2 regions of the Pedococcus sp. P2_D9 genome follow, and region 2 is predicted to be linked to the other one. Evidence: predicted binding sites of a transcription regulator. Region 2 holds the regulator's gene; the other holds the start of a gene.

Region 1 (8,287 bases), on a different contig from region 2:
GCGTCCTCATCGCCCGGGCGCTGGCGTCCAACCCCGACGTCCTGCTGATGGACGAGCCGACTGCCGGGGTGGACGCCGCCAACCAGCAGGTGCTGTCGGCGGTGCTGGCCCGGCTCGCCGGACGCGGCACCACGATGGTCATCGTCACCCACGAGCTCGCCGCCCTCGCCGACATCGTCACCCGGATCGTGGTCGTGCAAGCCGGGCGGATCGCCTTCGACGGGTCGCGTGACGAGTTCGCTGCCCGGACAGGCGAGTTCGCGTCGTCCGCCGACAACCACCACCACGAGGACGAGGACCGCATGACCACCTCGAGACTGCCCGGCGCCCCATCAGCCGGCCCCCTCGACCCGCGCGGAGGTGTGCGTTCATGAGTGAGCTGCTGTCCCTCGACTTCATGCGGCAGGCCCTCATCGCCGCCGTCCTGGTCGGTGTCGCCGCGCCCCTCGTCGGGGTCTTCCTCGTCCAGCGCCGGCTGTCCCTCATCGGTGACGGCATGGGTCACGTCGCCCTCGCCGGTGTCGCGGTCGGCGTGCTCACCGGCCAGGCCCCGGTCGTCACTGCCCTGGTGGCTGCCGTTGCCGCGGCGGTCGCGATCGAGGTGATCCGCGGGCGGGGCCGGACCAGTGGCGACATCGCCCTCGCCGTGATGTTCTACGGCGGTATCGCCGCCGGTGTGGTGATCATCGCGAAGTCGCCGAGCAGCAGCCCGGCCAACCTCACGGCCTACCTGTTCGGTGCGATCACCACGGCCGACCAGCGCGACCTGTGGGTGTTCGCCGGACTCGCCCTCGTGGTGCTCTTCGCGACCTGGCTGCTCCGGCCGTGGCTGTTCGCCGTCGCCAACGACGAGGAGTACGCCCGGGCCAGCGGGCTTCCCGTCACCGGCCTCAACATCGCCCTGGCCGTGCTCACAGCGGTGACGGTCGTGGTGTCGATGCGCGTGGTCGGGCTGCTGCTCATCAGCGCCCTCATGATCATCCCCAACGCGACCGCCCAGCTGCTGGGGCGCAGCTTCCGCGCATCCACGCGATGGGCGGTGCTCGTGGGCGTCGTGTCCAGTGTCGGCGGGGTGATCATGTCGTTCTACGCCGAAACCCCTTCCGGCGGAACGATCGTGCTGCTGGCCATCGGGTTCTTCGTGGTGGCCGCCACCGGCACGGCGGCAGTCGCCAGGGCGCGGGCCCACCAGCACCGAAGAGCCGAGCGCCACGACCACGAGCACGGTCCCGAGTGCGGCCACCCCGCAGTCGCCCACGGCGACCACGTCGACTACGTCCACGACGGGCACCGGCACGCTCCGCACGAGGGTCACTACGACGAGCACGACCCCGCCAGGCACGAGGCGATCAGCCACCACCACGACGGCAGCTCACCCGACGGCAGTCCGCACGACGGCAGTCATGAGGCCGAGAAGGAGAAGGCACCACAATGACCGGAGTCCAGGAACGGCATACCACCGAGGGCGCCCGGCGCCCCACCCGCCAGCGAGCCGCTGTCACTGCCGTCCTGGCCGAGACCGGCGAGTTCCGCTCTGCGCAGGAGCTGCACGCCCTGCTGCGCGAGGGCGGGGACAAGGTCGGGCTCGCCACCGTCTACCGCAACCTCCAGGCGATGGCCGCCGAGGGCGAGATCGACATGTTGCGCACCGACGAGGGCGAAGCCGTCTACCGCGCCTGCTCGACCGGCCACCACCACCACCTGGTCTGCCGCGAGTGCGGCCGGACCGTCGAGGTCGAGGGTGCGGCCGTCGAGGCATGGGCGGCTCGGGTCAGTGCGGAGCACGGGTTCACCGAGGTGCGCCACACGCTGGAGATCTTCGGCACCTGCGCCACCTGCGCCTCGTCCTGACCGCTGCTGGCGGTGGGAGGCCCCTCCTCAGGTCGTGGAAAGGTCGACTGCCCCGCCGTAGCGTCGATCACGCTCGGCGTAGGTCTGGATGGCCGCCCACAGGTGGCGCCGGTCGTAGTCGGGCCACAGCGTGTCCTGGAAGACCATCTCGGCGTAGGCGCTCTGCCACAGCAGGAAGTTGCTGGTCCGCTGCTCCCCCGAGCTGCGCACGAACAGGTCGACGTCCGGCATGTCGGCCTCGGGCAGGTGCCGCGCGATCGTCTTCTCGTCGATCGATCCCGGCTTGAGCTTGCCGCGCTGCACCTGCTCGGCGATCCGCTGCACCGCGTCGGCGATCTCCGCACGCCCGCCGTAGTTGACGCAGAAGTACAGGGTCAGCCCGGTGTTGTGCCTGGTCAGCTCCTGGGCGATCTCGAGCTCCTTGATGACCGAGCCCCACAGGCGCGGCCGCCGACCGACCCACCGCATGCGGACGCCCCACTCGTGCAGCTGGTCGCGACGGCGCCGGATCACGTCGCGGTTGAAGCCCATGAGGAAACGCACCTCGTCGGGGCTGCGCTTCCAGTTCTCGGTGGAGAAGGCGTACGCCGACAGGTGGGTCACACCGGCCTCGATCGCACCGGCCGTCACGTCGAGCAGGGCCGCCTCTCCGGCTTCGTGGCCCTTGGTGCGGGGCAGGCCTCGCTGGTTGGCCCAGCGTCCGTTGCCGTCCATGACGATCGCGACGTGGCGTGGCACGAGCTCGGCGGGCAGCGACGGTGGCTGGGCGCCGCTCGGGTGGGCGAACGGCCGGGGGTATGCCGTGCTCACGCCTTGGCCACCTGGGCGGCGGCGTGTGCCGCCTCGACCTTCTCCACCACGCTGAGCGGTGCGGGCGACCACGTCACGCGGGAGTCGAGCCGGGGCTGGTCGGGGTCACGTCGGTCCACGAGGCGCAACGATCGCACACCCCGCTCGAGGTGCCACTGGAGGAAGGCGCTGGCCAGGGTGCTGCCCTCCCGGCGGTGTCGCCCCTGCGACGCGTCGGCGATGACCCAGTCCCCGGCCAGCAGGGCGGCCAAGAGTGCGAGCGTCTCGGGCGCGGGCGCAGCAGACCCGACCGGACGGCATACGGGGCAGACAGTGCCACCCGAGGCGAGGTTGAACGCGCGGTGCGGCCCCTCGGCGCCGCAGCGTGCACAGTCGTGGAAGCTCGGCGCCCAGCCGGCCACGGCGAGCGCGCGAAGCAGGTAGGCGTCGAGGACCAGGCCGGGGTCGTGCAGTCCCTCGGCCATCGAGCGCAGCGCGCCCTGGAGCAGGAGGTACTGCTGGAGGTTGGGTTCGCGCTCCTCGGTGAGCCGGTCGGCGGTCTCGAGCATCGCGGCCGCGGCGGTGTAGGTCGTGTAGTCCCGCGCCAGCACGTCACCCCAGGAGGCCAGCGTCTCGGCCTGGGTCACGGTGTCGAGGTTGCGGCCCTCGTAGCACTGGACGTCCACCATCATCGCCGGTTCGAGCCGCGCCCCGAAGCGGCTCTTGGTGCGACGGACGCCCTTGCCGACGACGCGGACCTTGCCCAGGGTGCGCGTGAGCAGGGTGACGATGCGGTCGGCCTCACCCAGCTTCTGGGTGCGCAGGACGATCCCTTCGTCGCGGTAGAGCGGCATGCCTCCATTGTCGCAAGTCCCGGGCCCGAAGCTCGTCTGCCGTGCCGCGCGGCTCAGAGACCGAAGCCGTAAACCGCCACGACGACGATCAGGACCAGCAGCACCACTGCGACCAGCCCCACCCACAAACCACACGCCAGTCCGCTGGCCAGCTTGTCGTCGCCGGTGTCCCTCTCCGCCATGGGACGACGGTAGCGCCACCCGGCAGCACCACTTGGAGAACCGCTTGGAGTTACCGAGCCCGACAGACGCGCAAAGGCTAGAACACCTGTTCGAAGATGGGTTATCGTGGGGGCATGTCCATGGCCTTCCAGGGCTCGCTCCTCGACACCGCTGACGAGATCGAGCTGCACCCGTTGTCGGGGGGCCTGACGCGCACGGAGCTGTCGCGCGGCGCGTGGGTCGACTACCGACCGGGCTGGCTCGCCGGCGCCGACACGCTGTTCGAGTCCCTGCACCGCGAGGTGCCGTGGCACGCGGAGCGCCGCGAGATGTACGAGCGGATGGTGGATGTTCCCCGACTGCTGAAGTTCTACGACGAGGACGAGGCTCTCCCCCACCCGGTCCTCACGCAGGCCCGCGACGCCCTGTCCCGGTGGTATGCCGCGGAGCTCGGCGAGCCCTTCGTGACCGCCGGGATGTGTCTCTACCGCGACGGCCGCGACTCCGTCGCGTGGCACGGCGACCGGATAGGCCGCGCCAAGGACCTGGACACCATGGTCGCGATCCTGTCGATCGGCTCGGCCCGCACCCTGGCCCTGCGGCCACGGGGTGGCGGGGAGTCGAGGGGCTTCTCCCTCGGCCACGGCGACCTGGTGGTCATGGGTGGCTCGTGCCAGCGCACGTGGGACCACGCGATCCCCAAGACCACCAAGGCGGTCGGTCCGCGCATCTCGATCCAGTTCCGCCCCCGCGGCGTCCGCTGACCCGCCGATCCCGCGGCACGCGACGACCGAGCCGGTCCGCCGGCGCCAAGCGGCCGCCCCTCGGCGTTTGTGCAGGTCAGGGCAGATTGGGGGTTGCCAAACTTGGTGGGGATGGGTCATCCTTCCGGGCACGAGTCAGTGTCGACTTGTCCGCTATGGGGGGATTCCACATGCGCCTGCACCTCACCCGTCGCCCGCTCTGCGTCCTCGCCGCCCTGGTGGCCGCCCTGGTCGCTTTCGTCGGCGGCGCCGTGCCGGCCGGTGCGGCCAAACCCGTACGCGCCAGCGTCTCGATCACGAGTCCGGCGGACGGGACGTCGGGCACGGCGGTCCTCGTGCCGGTCTCGGGCAAGGCGAGCTCGCCGAACGGCACCGTGACCATGGTCGTCGACGGCGTCGAGACCGGTCAGACGCCCACCGTCGACAGCCGCGGCGCCTGGTCGACCACCGTGGGTTCCCTCCAGGTCGGCGACCACAGCATCTGCGCGCTGGTCCGGGTCGACGACGTGACGCTCGCCACCGCGTGCGTGAACCGCACCGTCCGACCTGACCCGAACGCGTTCGCCGTCGCCTGGCCCGAGCAGGGCGCGTCGGTGGCGACCCGCTTCTCCGTGAGCGGTCCATGCCAGAACGGCACCCAGGTCGCCCTCGCACTGGACGGCGGCTCCACGGCCACGGTCGACTGCAGCAACGACTTCTTCTACCAGGAGTACTACGGGGTGGCCGCCGGGTCGCACTCGCTGAGGGTGGAGGCTCGGTATGCGGGGACGAGCTTCGCCTCGGCCGACCGTTCGTTCACCGTCGTGGCGCCCCCACCGGTCGTCGTGGAGGTCACCTCCCCCGCCGACGGGTCGACCGTCGACACCGAGGCGGTCTACATCCGGGGCACGAGCAACCGTCCGGGCCAGACCGTCATCGTGTCCATCAACGGCCACGACGTCCGTGAGGCGTTCTCCGACGGCGACGGCAACTGGAACGCCTACGCCTACCTGACCTACGGGGACAACACGATCTGCGCTCGCCTCACCGACGGCGAGGGATTCACCGGTGAGGGTTGCGCCGCCGTCCGCTTCGCGATCGACCCGTCCCGCCTCACCATCGACACCCCGCAGGAGGGCAGCCTCCACAACGCGTTCGTCGACTTCTCCGGCCAGTGTGCCGAGGGCACGACCGTGCGCATCAGCGTCGACTCCGACCCGTGGGTCGCCGAGCAGAACTGCTACTACGGCAGTTACAGCGGCGGCCTGGCCTACGTCGCCGACGGCGAGCGCACCCTGACCGTGAGCATGGTCGCCTCGCAGCAGGTCGTCGCGACGAAGACCCGCACCTTCACGGTCGACACGCTCGCCCCGGCACCGCCCACCATCGTCTCGCCCACACCGGGCTCGACGATCAAGACCCGCACGGTCACCCTCTCCGGCACGACCGCCGAAGGCGGGCTCACCATCGGCGTCCTGCACTCCGACGGGGCGCCCTACACGACCACCACGTCGAGCTCCTCCGGCACGTGGTCGGTCGTCCTGGGAGAGGACTACTTCGCCCGAGCCGGTGTCCTCACCGGCAAGGCCGGCTCCGTCACCGTCCGGGCGACGGCCACCGACCCCGTGGGTAACGAGTCGGCGCCGACGAGCGCCACCTACACAACCCGCATCCGCTGACGGAGACGGCGACGGAGACGGCGACGGCATGCCGCGTGGCCCAGCCACGCGGCATACCTCAGGTCACTCGCCCGGGGCCATCCGCTCCGCACGGTTGACGGCGGACAGCACCGCGGTGAGTGACGCCTTGACGATCGAGGAGTGCAGGCCGACACCCCAGAGCACGCGGTCGCCGACAGCGCACTCGACGTAGGCGGCAGCCTTCGCGTCGCCACCTGCGGACAGCGCGTGCTCGGCGTAGTCGAGGACGCGGACGTCGACCCCGAGGGTCGACAACGCGTCGATGAACGCGGCGATCGGTCCGTTGCCGGTGCCCTCGATGGTGACCTCCACGCCGCGGTCGAGCATGGTCGCGCTGATCCGGTCGACGCCGCCCTGCTCGCTGATGAGCGAGTGGCTGACCGGCGTAAAGCGGCCCCACGTGTTGACGGCACCGTCGACCGCGGGCAGGTACTCGTCCTGGAAGATCTCCCACAGCTGGGCCGCGCTGACCTCGCCACCCTCGCTGTCGGTCTTGGCCTGGACGACCCCGCTGAACTCGATCTGGAGACGACGCGGCAGGTCGAGCTGGTGCTCGGTCTTGAGCAGGTAGGCAACCCCGCCCTTGCCCGACTGGCTGTTGACGCGGACCACGGCCTCGTAGGAACGGCCCACGTCGTGCGGGTCGATCGGCAGGTAGGGCACGCCCCACACGAGCTCGTTGATGGACTTGCCGGACGCCTTGACCTGGCGGTCCATGTCCTCGAAGCCCTTCTTGATCGCATCCTGGTGAGACCCGGAGAATGCGGTGAAGACGAGGTCCCCGCCCCAGGGATGGCGCTCGCCGACGGGCAGCTGGTTGCAGTGCTCGACGGTGCGACGGATGTCGTCGAGGTTGGAGAAGTCGATCTGCGGGTCGATGCCCTGGCTGAAGAGGTTCATGCCGAGGGTGACGAGGTCGACGTTGCCGGTGCGCTCCCCGTTGCCGAACAGGCAGCCCTCGATGCGGTCGGCGCCGGCGAGGTAGGCCAGCTCGGCCGCGGCCACGCCGGTCCCCCGGTCGTTGTGGGGGTGCAGGCTCACGACGATCGACTCGCGCCGCTCGAGGTGGCGGATCATCCACTCGATCGAGTCGGCGTAGACGTTGGGCGTGGCCATCTCGACCGTGGCCGGGAGGTTGATGATCATCTTGTGGTCCGGGGTGGGGTCGATGACGTCGGCCACCTCGTTGCAGATGCGCACCGCGAACTCGAGCTCGGTGCCGGTGTAGGACTCCGGGCTGTACTCGTAGTAGACGATCGTGTCGGGGATGGTCTCCTCGAGCTTGCGGCACAGTCGCGCTGCCTGGAGGGCGATGTCGACGATGCCGTCCTGGTCGAGCCCGAAGACCACGCGACGCTGCAGGATCGACGTCGAGTTGTAGAAGTGCACGATCGCCTGCTTGGCCCCGCGGATGGAGTCGAAGGTCCGCTCGACCAGGTGGTCGCGGCACTGGGTCAGAACCTGGATCGTCACGTCGTCGGGGATCATGTCGTCCTCGATGAGCATCCGCACGAAGTCGAAGTCGGTCTGGCTCGCCGAGGGGAAGCCGACCTCGATCTCCTTGTAGCCCATTCGCACGAGGAGCTCGAACATCCGCTTCTTGCGGTCCGGGCTCATCGGGTCGATGAGCGCCTGGTTGCCGTCGCGCAGGTCGACCGCGCACCAGCGCGGGGCACGCTCGATGACGCGCGTCGGCCACGTGCGGTCCGGCAGCTCGAAGGGGATCTGGTCCTTGAACGGCACGTACTTCGCGACCGGCATACCCGACGGCTGCTGGGGGTGGATCATGTTCTCTCGCCTCACGATTCGCTGCAGGTGGCTGTACTCAGGGTCTCAGCCGGCAACGCGAACTCCGCGACGAGGGGCGGCTGATCGGTCAGGCCCCGCCGCGGCGGCGAAGGAGGAGGCGCAAGGAACGCACGGGACGAGGGTATGCCGCGTGCCCGGCCCACGTCCAACGTCCGAACCACGTCGCCCACCATCCGGACGTTGGCCCGGTAGGTTGCCGCCATGATGATCCGACCGGACACCCTCGCGGCCATCAAGGCGGGCGACGTCGATCTGGCGTTCCGGCGCTGGGACCGTCCGCGGGTCGTCGTGGGCACCCGGCTGCGCACCCGCGTGGGCCTGCTGGAGGTGACCTCCGTCGACAAGGTGGCCCCCTCGCGCATCACTGCAGAGGAGGCCC
Region 2 (8,287 bases):
GGCGTTGGGCGTCGCGCTCCAGACGTGCTCGTGGGCGGCATACCGCTCGTCCCACAAGGCCTGTCGGTCCGTCGGCCCACCGCGGTCGGGGTCGGGCAGCTTCGAAGCCTCAGCCGAGTCGTGCGTCCCGTGGCTGTGGTCGTGGCGGTGGCCGTGCTCGTCGCTCATCCCCCTAGCATCGCCGATATGAGCAGCATTGCCCCGGACAGCGGCCGCGCAATCGTCGTCCGTGACGCGACGCCGGCGGACCTCCCCGCGATGGCCGCCATCTACGACGAGCAGGTCCGCACCTCGGTGGCGACCTTCGACACCGAACCCCGCGGCGCGGCATACCTCGGTGAGAAGCTCGCCGCCACCGGTGCCGGCAACGTCGGCAACGTCGTCCTCGTCGCCTGCGCGGACGAGCAGCTGCTCGGGTACGCGTTCTCCGGTGCCTTTCGCCCGCGGCCGGCCTACGACGGCACCAAGGAGGTGTCGGTCTACCTCGCGGAGGGCGCGCGCGGTCTCGGCCTCGGACGGACCTTGTATGCCGCGCTGCTGGCGCGGCTGGACGCCGCACCTGAGGTGCACACCCAGGTGGCCGTGATCGCCCTACCGAACGACGCCAGCGTGGCGCTGCACGTCGCGTGCGGCTTCGAGCGGGTGGGAGTGCTTCACGAGGTCGGACACAAGTTCGGTCGTTACGTCGACACGGCCTGGTACCAACGGATGACTCCGCACGAGTAGGACTGGCGTGTCGCTGCGTCTCTTGGCACCCTCGAAGGAGCATCGTTCGCACGCTGTGGAGGTTGGGAGATGGGCGCCACCGGAGCCGGGCCGTTCGAGAACGACGACGCACTCGACCTGCTCGACGAGCTCGAGGAGTCCGAGCAGGACGTGCGACGCAAGCGGGTCGAGGCGGCCCTCGACCAAGTGGTCCGCGCGCGGGGGTACATCGAGGCGCCGACCATGTCGCAGGCGGTGGCCGCAGCGGTGCTCGTGGCTGCCTGCGACGACTTCGAATCCGTCGTGGGCGAACGCAATGTGCCCTGGTGGGTCGACGAGGAACCCATCGAGGTGGACGAACAGCTGGAGGAGCTCGCCACCCGGGCACTGCACCGGGCGATGCAGTCAGACGACAACGAGCTGTGGGAGCTGTGGGCCGAGGGTGACGGCGGCGAACGCTTCGCCACCAAGATCACGCACTACCTCGACGCGCTGGGTGACTGAGCGGGGGAATGGGCGGGGGACTGGGCGGGGAGCTGACCCTGTGCCCGACAGATCCCGAGAGCCGCGTCGATCTGGTCCAGGTTCAGCTGCGAGCAGGCGTGGCTCGCGGCGTCGATCAGGTCCGCGAGCAGTTCGATCTCGGACCCCAGCACCTGGTCGGTGAGATCGGGGTCGGGTTGGGCCTCCATGTGTAGAGAACGCACGTGCGAGTCGCCTGTTACGGGGCACGTGACGCACACGGGCCCGCGAGGTCCGCTTCAGTCCATTCGGGCGAATGAGCCATCAGCCGAACGGATGATGGGTCGACTCGTGCCGGCCCCACGACGCGCCTGCACGCACGTGTGCCGCGGAGCGCACGAGGCGCTCCGCGGCACACGTCGCCGGACCTGAGGGTCGAGCTCAGACCCGACGAAGCACCGCCGTGACCTTGCCGAGGATCGTGGCGTGGTCTCCGTCGATGGGGTCGAAGGCGGCGTTGTGCGGCATCAGCCACACCTTGCCGTCCTTGCGCTTGAAGGTCTTGACGGTGGCCTCGTTGTCGAGCATCGCCGCGACGATGTCTCCGTTGTCGGCCGTGGGCTGCTGGCGGACGACGACCCAGTCGCCGTCGCAGATCGCGGCTTCGATCATCGAGTCGCCGACGACCTGGAGGAGGAACAGCTGGCCCTCGCCGACGATCTGCCGGGGGAGAGGGAAGACGTCCTCGACGGTTTCCTCGGCGAGGATGGGCACACCGGCGGCGATGCGCCCGAGCACGGGCACGTAGGTCGCAGCCGGGCGCTGGTCGCCGGACCCGGTCTCGTCGTAGGTCGCCGTCTCGTCCTCGGCGGAGGCGCCGCCGCGGTAGCCCCGCATGTCGGCGGGGGAGTCGGGGGAGACCACCTCGATGGCGCGCGGCCGGTTGGGGTCGCGGCGCAGGAAGCCCTTGCGCTCGAGGGTGGAGAGCTGGTGGGCGACCGAGCTGGGGGAGGTGAGGCCGACCGCCTCGCCGATCTCGCGCAGGCTCGGCGGGTAGCCGCGCCGGTCGACCGAGTTGCGGATCACCTCGAGCACCCGTCGCTGCCGGACGGTGAGCCCGTCACCGCGATCGCGGTCGGGCAGTTCCTTGACGTTGTCGTCGCTCATGCCGCTTCCTCACTTGAGCAGTTTCGGGTGCAGGTGCAGGTCAGGTGCCGTATGCCGGGTGCTCGCGGAGCCGTTGTCAGTGCCCTCTGATGTGCTAGCGGCATGAACACAGCGTATGGCCTTCGAACGCCTGTGCCAAACATGTGTTCGACGCGTGTCTTGATTGATTCGAACATGCGTGCTAGAAATCAGTCAAGCAGTTCTTCGCACACCCGTTCGAGGAACGCAGCAGAGCACGTCACGATGGAGGACCTGATGAGTGCAGCAGTCGCTTGGGACGTCGCCCCCGCACCGGTGCGGGTCCCCGTTCGCCCGGCTCGCCCCCGCCTGGTCTCGGTGCCCACCGGCCCAGAGGTCGCCGTCGCTCCCGCCGCCCCGCTGCGCCTGACCCGTGCAGCCCGGCTCGCGATCACGCTCACCGTCGTGGTGACGGCCGTGGCCCTGGCGATCGCCGTGTTCTCCGGTGGCGCGTCCGCCACCGTGATCGACCACTCCACCACGGTGCAGTCCGGTCAGACCCTGTCGCAGATCGCGGTCGAGCAGCTCCCGCAGCTGTCCATGGCCGAGGCGGTCGCCCAGATCCAGGTCGCCAACGACCTGACCGACAGCAACGTCCACGCCGGTCAGACGCTGCTCATCCCCGCCGTCGGCTGAGACCCGCCAGCTGCCGACTGAGCGCGCCGGTCGAGTGCCCTACGCATTTCGCGCTACGCGATAACCACGATGCGCTGGGCGCGAACCTCGTAGGACCGTGGTCGGCATGCACACCACCACACGGATGGCGGCCGCCCTGGCCGCAGCTGCCGGAGCAGTGACCTTCTCGGTGCTCCCGGCCATCGCCGCGGCGGGAACTCCCACCTCGTTCACCGTCGACACCCAGTTCGTGGACGGACCCAGCGACATCACGGCCGCGACTGGTCCGCTCTCGGCATGCACCCAGGTCACCGACCTCGAGAACGCCGCCGACCTGCGGACCCACAACCAGCTCGTCTTCAGCGGGGTCAAGCAGCTCACCTGTGGCACGGCGACGGTGACGGTCGGATATCAGGCCTTCATCACCCTCCCCGCGTTCCAGAACCCGAACGTGCTCCCAGAAGGCGGCGGCTACCGGACCTTCGGGGACTGGTGGGTCATCGACTCGACCCTGCCGGGCGTGAGCTCGGGCGGCGGCAAGCTGGCGGGCGACAACCGCACCTGCACGCTCGATGCCGGCTCAGTCGGCTGCATCACCGACGCCTTCCGGGGCTTCGTCTCCTAGGACGGTGGCGGGCCGACCGCTCAGCGGTCGGCCCGCTTCGGCCTGCGTGCTGGGTGGCCGAGCTCGCCGCCCCAGAGGTGCGGGGTGCCTTCGTTCTCGACCAGGGACAGGTCGCGCCCAAGGAAGCCAGCGAGGCGCTGGGCCGCCACCCTGACCTGGGTGCGTCCTCGAGTCGAGACCTCAGGAGCGAGGTGCACCTCGACCTGCACGGCGTCGGGTCGCACGGTCCGTTTCCAGAGCCCGACGTTGGTGCCGTCGAGCACCACGCTCGCCCAGAACGGGTCGGTGTGTTCGGCATAGGGGTGGCCGGGCAGCGCTGAGAAGTTCACCTGCGGATAGGTCAGCACCGCCTCGTCATAGGTCGGGAAGAGGTATGCCGCCGGGGCGCCTCGACTGACCCGGCGCACCTGCGTCGGGTCGAACCAGTGCGGGATGCCGTCGACCTCCACTTCCTCCAGGTGGTCGCCGAGCTGTGCGAGCGCTGCCTTGGTGTCGCTGACCGTCATGGTGGCCCACCGGGTGAAGTCCTTGACCGAGGCCGGCCCGTGGCCGCTGAAGAACCGTCGGACCAGCTCCACGACAGCCTCGTCCCGGCTGCGTTCGGGTGTCGGCGCAATGACCTCGTCGACGAGGGCGTAGGAGTGGTGGACACCCTTCATCGGCCCTGAGCAGACCAGGCCGCGCATCTCCGCGACGATGAGCAGGTGGCCGAGCTGTTCGCCGGGCTTGATGCGTGAACCGCGCTCGACGAACGCCTCACCGAGCTCGGGTCGAGTGAGAAAGTTCTTGTCCTGCAACAGTTTTGCCAGCAGCTCGAACCCGTCGCCGAGCCGCTTCGTGTCGTCGAGGCCGAGCTGGCGGTGCCGCGCTCCCATGCTCGACAGCACGCGCGGCGAGGTGAGGGCGAGGATCCAGCGCAGGTCCTCGGGAGCGACGAAGTGCCACGTCGGCCGCAGGATGTGGGTGCGCAGGAAGGCGCCGGTGTCGAACTCACGCTGCACCGCGGCATACCGGTCCTTGCGGGAGCGCATGGCGAGCGAGAAGAAGGCGTGGTCGCGCTCCTGGCTCTGCACACACGTGAGCAGTCGCACGACGTCTGCGGCGCGGGGCAGCGGCGCCGAGCTGAGCCGCTGGGTGGCCAGCCGCTGGGCGAGGACGCTCGCGTGATCCATGGCGTCATCCTCTCGAATACCGCCGACAGGTGCGCGACCATGGAGGGGTGGAGCAGAGCACGACCGTCGACATCGCCGCCCCGCCGGAAAGGGTCTGGGAGGTGCTCACGGACGTCGAGCACTGGTCGGACTGGACCGCCTCGGTGCGCTGGGTTCGCCGCCTCGAGGACGGCCCGTTGCGGACGGGCTCGGCCGCCAAGATCAGCCAGCCCAAGGTCCCGACGGTGGACTGGGTGGTGACCGAGTTCGACCCCGGACGGATGTTCACGTGGGTGTCGTCCGGCCCCGGGGCGCTCACCACGGCGAGGCACTCGGTGGAGGCGCTCCCCGGCGGTGGCAGCAGGGTCCGCCTCTCGGTGGAGCAGAGCGGGATCGTGGGTTCGCTGGTCGGCCGGCTCTACCACGGGCTCACCGAGCGCTACCTCGCGATGGAGTCGGCGGGGCTCAAGGCGCAGTGCGAGGGCGGCCCCGCCTGAGGGACCGATGAGTTCGTGGACCGTTGCCGGTCGGTACTGCTGACAGGAACACCAGGAGACACGAACACCGGGCCGACGCCGACCGTGGGCACGGACCACGGAAGGCGGCAGTCATGGGCAAGGTCATCGCAGGGATCACGACGTCGGTCGACGGTTACGTCACCGGACCGGACGACGGCCCGGACAAGGGGCTCGGTGAGGGCGGCGAGCGGCTGCACTACTGGGTGTTCGGCGGGCCGTGGACCTATGCCGAGGAGCCAACCGGCCAGATGGGGGAGGTCGACAAGGCGTGGATGGACGAGGCCATGGCCAACTTCGGTGCGGTGGTCGGAGGGCGCGCGACCTACGAGGCAGCCGGGCACTGGGGTGACCAGAACCCCTGGGACGTGCCGTTCTTCATCGTCACGCACCGACCGGAGGACCAGCCCGAGGGCGACGCGTTCACGTTCGTCGACGGTCTGGCCGAGGCCGTCGAGCAGGCGCGGGCCGTCGCAGGGGACAAGGACGTGCACGTGATGGGCGGCGCCGACGTGATCCGGCAGGCCCTGGCCGCTGGGCTCGTCGACGACCTGTCGATCATCGTGGCCCCGGTCATCCTGGGCGGGGGCAAGCGACTGTTCGACGGCTTCGAGCAGGACATCGAGCTGACCCACAAGGGCGTCCGGCAGAGCGAGTACGCCACCTTCATCGACTACAGCGTGAACAAGGGCTAGATGGGTCGATCGACCCATCCAGGTGAGTGCGCGAGTGGGCGGATCGGCCGACGCGGGATGAGGCGGGCCCTTCGTAGCGTCGAGGGCATGAGCACCCACCCGACCAGGAGGCAGCCATGACCACCTCGATCTCCCCACACAAGGCAATCCCCACCACCACCGGCGGCGCCACCCACGCCGGCACGGCAGACCTGCACTGGCCTGCCCTCGCCGGCATCACGGGCCCGATCCTGTTCACCTCGGTCTTCCTCGTCCAGCAGCTGGCCCGCCACGACACCTACGACTGGGTCAGCGAGCCGGTGAGCAACCTCGAGGCCGGACCGCACGGCTGGGTCCAGCAGGCGAACTTCGTCGTGTTCGGCGTCCTCATGGCGGCGTTCGCTGGGGGGATGCACCGCGGTGTCGCTCGAAGCCGGCTGAGCCGGCTGGGCCCGCCCCTCCTCGGGCTGTGCAGCGTCGGACTGTTCATCGCCGCGGCCTTCCCCATCGAGCAGGACGCCCAAGGCGTCGCCTACGACCCCGGGTACCACTTCGTCGGCGGCGTGACCTTCTTCCTCAGCTCAGGGCTGGCGCTGCTCGCCCTGTCGCACAGCCTGCGGGCCGATCCGCGATGGGGCACAGTGCTGCCACGCTGGACCCTCGTCGCGGGGCTGCTGGCGTTGGTCGGGTTCGTGACGCTCGGCGCCTTCGCGATCGGCGAGGATACCCCACTGCACGGGTATGCCGGGTTGGCCCAGCGCGTCGTCATCCTCACCGTGACGTTCCCCTGCCTGGTCGCCCTGGCGCTGAGGTTGCGGAGCCACGACCTCAGGTACTGACTCCCCGCAGCTGGACGTCCGCGGCATACCCGCCGAGCTGTGCGGTGAGCTTGGCCGTCGCGGTGCCGGGGCCGGCCGGCGTCCAGGTCACGGTCACGGAGACCGCGTCGCCGGGGGCGATGGCGCCCTCGGTCTCGAGCTCGGCGACGAAGCCGGCCGTGGACGGCTCCACCACGAGGGAGCCCGCCGCGATGCCGAGCGCGTCCTTGCTGCCGTTGAACAGGTGGACGGTGCTGCCCACTGGGTTGGTGCCTGTCGTGGTGAGGTCGAGGCTGCGAGGCACGAAGGCGACGATGTCCTTGGTCGTGGCCGCGCCCGGACCGAGGATGACGTCGGCGACGCGTTCGATGAGGTGCCGGAAGGTCTCCTCGCGGAAGCCGATGACGAACGCGATCACGGCCAGGATGGCGATGCCCGGCCCGTCGTAGGCCACGGGCACCGCGGCCGCCGAGCCGCCACTGGCGGGCGTCGTGGGGGAGGCGGTGACGCTCTTGATGAGCAGCACGACGATCAGCACGCCGATGGTGCCGCACACGCCACCGAGCAGCGGGCGGGCGAGGTGCCACAGGTAGTAGTCGGGGTCCCAGTTGTGGGCGTGCTTGACGATGCCGACGAGGCTGATCGTCGCCCCGCCCAGCGCCCCTGCCCACGGCACCCACAGGGGCACGACCGACTGGAACGAGAACGACCAGTAGAGCCGGCTCGGCTCCGGGTCCTTGGAGTAGATCAGCACGGCGACGAGCAGCGCCGCCATCGAGATCACGTTGACGGCGAAGAAGATGCCGGGCCGTCGGCGCCAGTCGTCCTCGGGAATCGTGGCCATGCTCCGACGATCCTCCGTGCCTTTGCGGACGACATCGTCCGTTTGCACGAAGGTGCCACGTGTGGCGCGCAGCCGGCAGTCAGGTGAGGGTGCGGCGCATGACCAGCCGGGGCAGCTTGCTGGCGACCGCGTCGGTGGTCCCGACGACCGCGAACCCCGCCTTCTCGAACATGTGACGAGTCCCGACGAACGCCATCGTGAGGTCCATCCGCTGCTCGCCGGGATCGACCGGGTGGGCCTCGACGGCGGGCGCGCCGTTCGCCGCGGCATACGCCACGGCACCCTCGATGAGGTGCTCCGTCACGCCACGCCTGCGGAACCCCGAACGCACCACGACGCAGACGATGCTCCACACCGGAAGGTCGTCGACGGGACGCATGAGCGTCGACTTCGTCAGCCGGGTGATCTCCGAACGAGGGCCGATGTTGCACCAGCCGACGGGCTCGCCGTCGAGGTAGGTCACGACTCCTGGCGGGTGCTCGCGCTCGCACAGGCTGCGCATCGCGCGCTCGCGGGCGCCCGGTCCCGTCCCGCCGAGCTCCTCGATCTCCTTGGCCTGGAGGCGGTGGGACAGGCACCAGCAGTGGTTGGCGCGCCGGTTCTTGTTGATGACGTCGGCGAAGTCCTCGAACCGGTCGGGCGTCACCGGGTGCGTCTCCCACGTCTCCGTTGCCGTCACGAGTCCAGCAAAGC

The links. Region 2 encodes LexA, which represses DNA repair genes until DNA is damaged. Its sites were predicted from a motif close to TCGAACANNTGTTCGA; they were not measured.
Region 1: AC1DXJ_RS17675 (alpha-ketoglutarate-dependent dioxygenase AlkB) is a predicted target of LexA. The motif match lies at 3,755-3,770, and genes of this name have one in related genera.

Annotation. Positions count from the first base shown of each region.
Region 1 covers NZ_JBFUEI010000012.1:184,063-192,349, reverse strand. Annotated here, with positions in the region: gene AC1DXJ_RS17705 (metal ABC transporter ATP-binding protein) at 1-374, shown strand, start outside; gene AC1DXJ_RS17700 (metal ABC transporter permease) at 371-1,435, shown strand; gene AC1DXJ_RS17695 (Fur family transcriptional regulator) at 1,432-1,851, shown strand; gene AC1DXJ_RS17690 (isoprenyl transferase) at 1,879-2,661, opposite strand; gene recO (DNA repair protein RecO) at 2,658-3,494, opposite strand; gene AC1DXJ_RS17680 (hypothetical protein) at 3,548-3,676, opposite strand; gene AC1DXJ_RS17675 (alpha-ketoglutarate-dependent dioxygenase AlkB) at 3,791-4,420, shown strand; gene AC1DXJ_RS17670 (hypothetical protein) at 4,591-6,078, shown strand; gene leuA (2-isopropylmalate synthase) at 6,142-7,887, opposite strand; gene AC1DXJ_RS17660 (hypothetical protein) at 8,110-8,287, shown strand, end outside.
Region 2 covers NZ_JBFUEI010000005.1:180,089-188,375, reverse strand. Annotated here, with positions in the region: gene AC1DXJ_RS11035 (class I SAM-dependent methyltransferase) at 1-168, opposite strand, end outside; gene AC1DXJ_RS11030 (N-acetyltransferase family protein) at 187-726, shown strand; gene AC1DXJ_RS11025 (DUF4259 domain-containing protein) at 796-1,209, shown strand; gene AC1DXJ_RS11020 (hypothetical protein) at 1,185-1,397, opposite strand; gene lexA (transcriptional repressor LexA) at 1,609-2,334, opposite strand; gene AC1DXJ_RS11010 (LysM peptidoglycan-binding domain-containing protein) at 2,590-2,988, shown strand; gene AC1DXJ_RS11005 (hypothetical protein) at 3,095-3,592, shown strand; gene AC1DXJ_RS11000 (winged helix DNA-binding domain-containing protein) at 3,613-4,764, opposite strand; gene AC1DXJ_RS10995 (SRPBCC family protein) at 4,812-5,240, shown strand; gene AC1DXJ_RS10990 (dihydrofolate reductase family protein) at 5,354-5,953, shown strand; gene AC1DXJ_RS10985 (DUF998 domain-containing protein) at 6,070-6,771, shown strand; gene AC1DXJ_RS10980 (hypothetical protein) at 6,761-7,594, opposite strand; gene AC1DXJ_RS10975 (GNAT family N-acetyltransferase) at 7,674-8,273, opposite strand.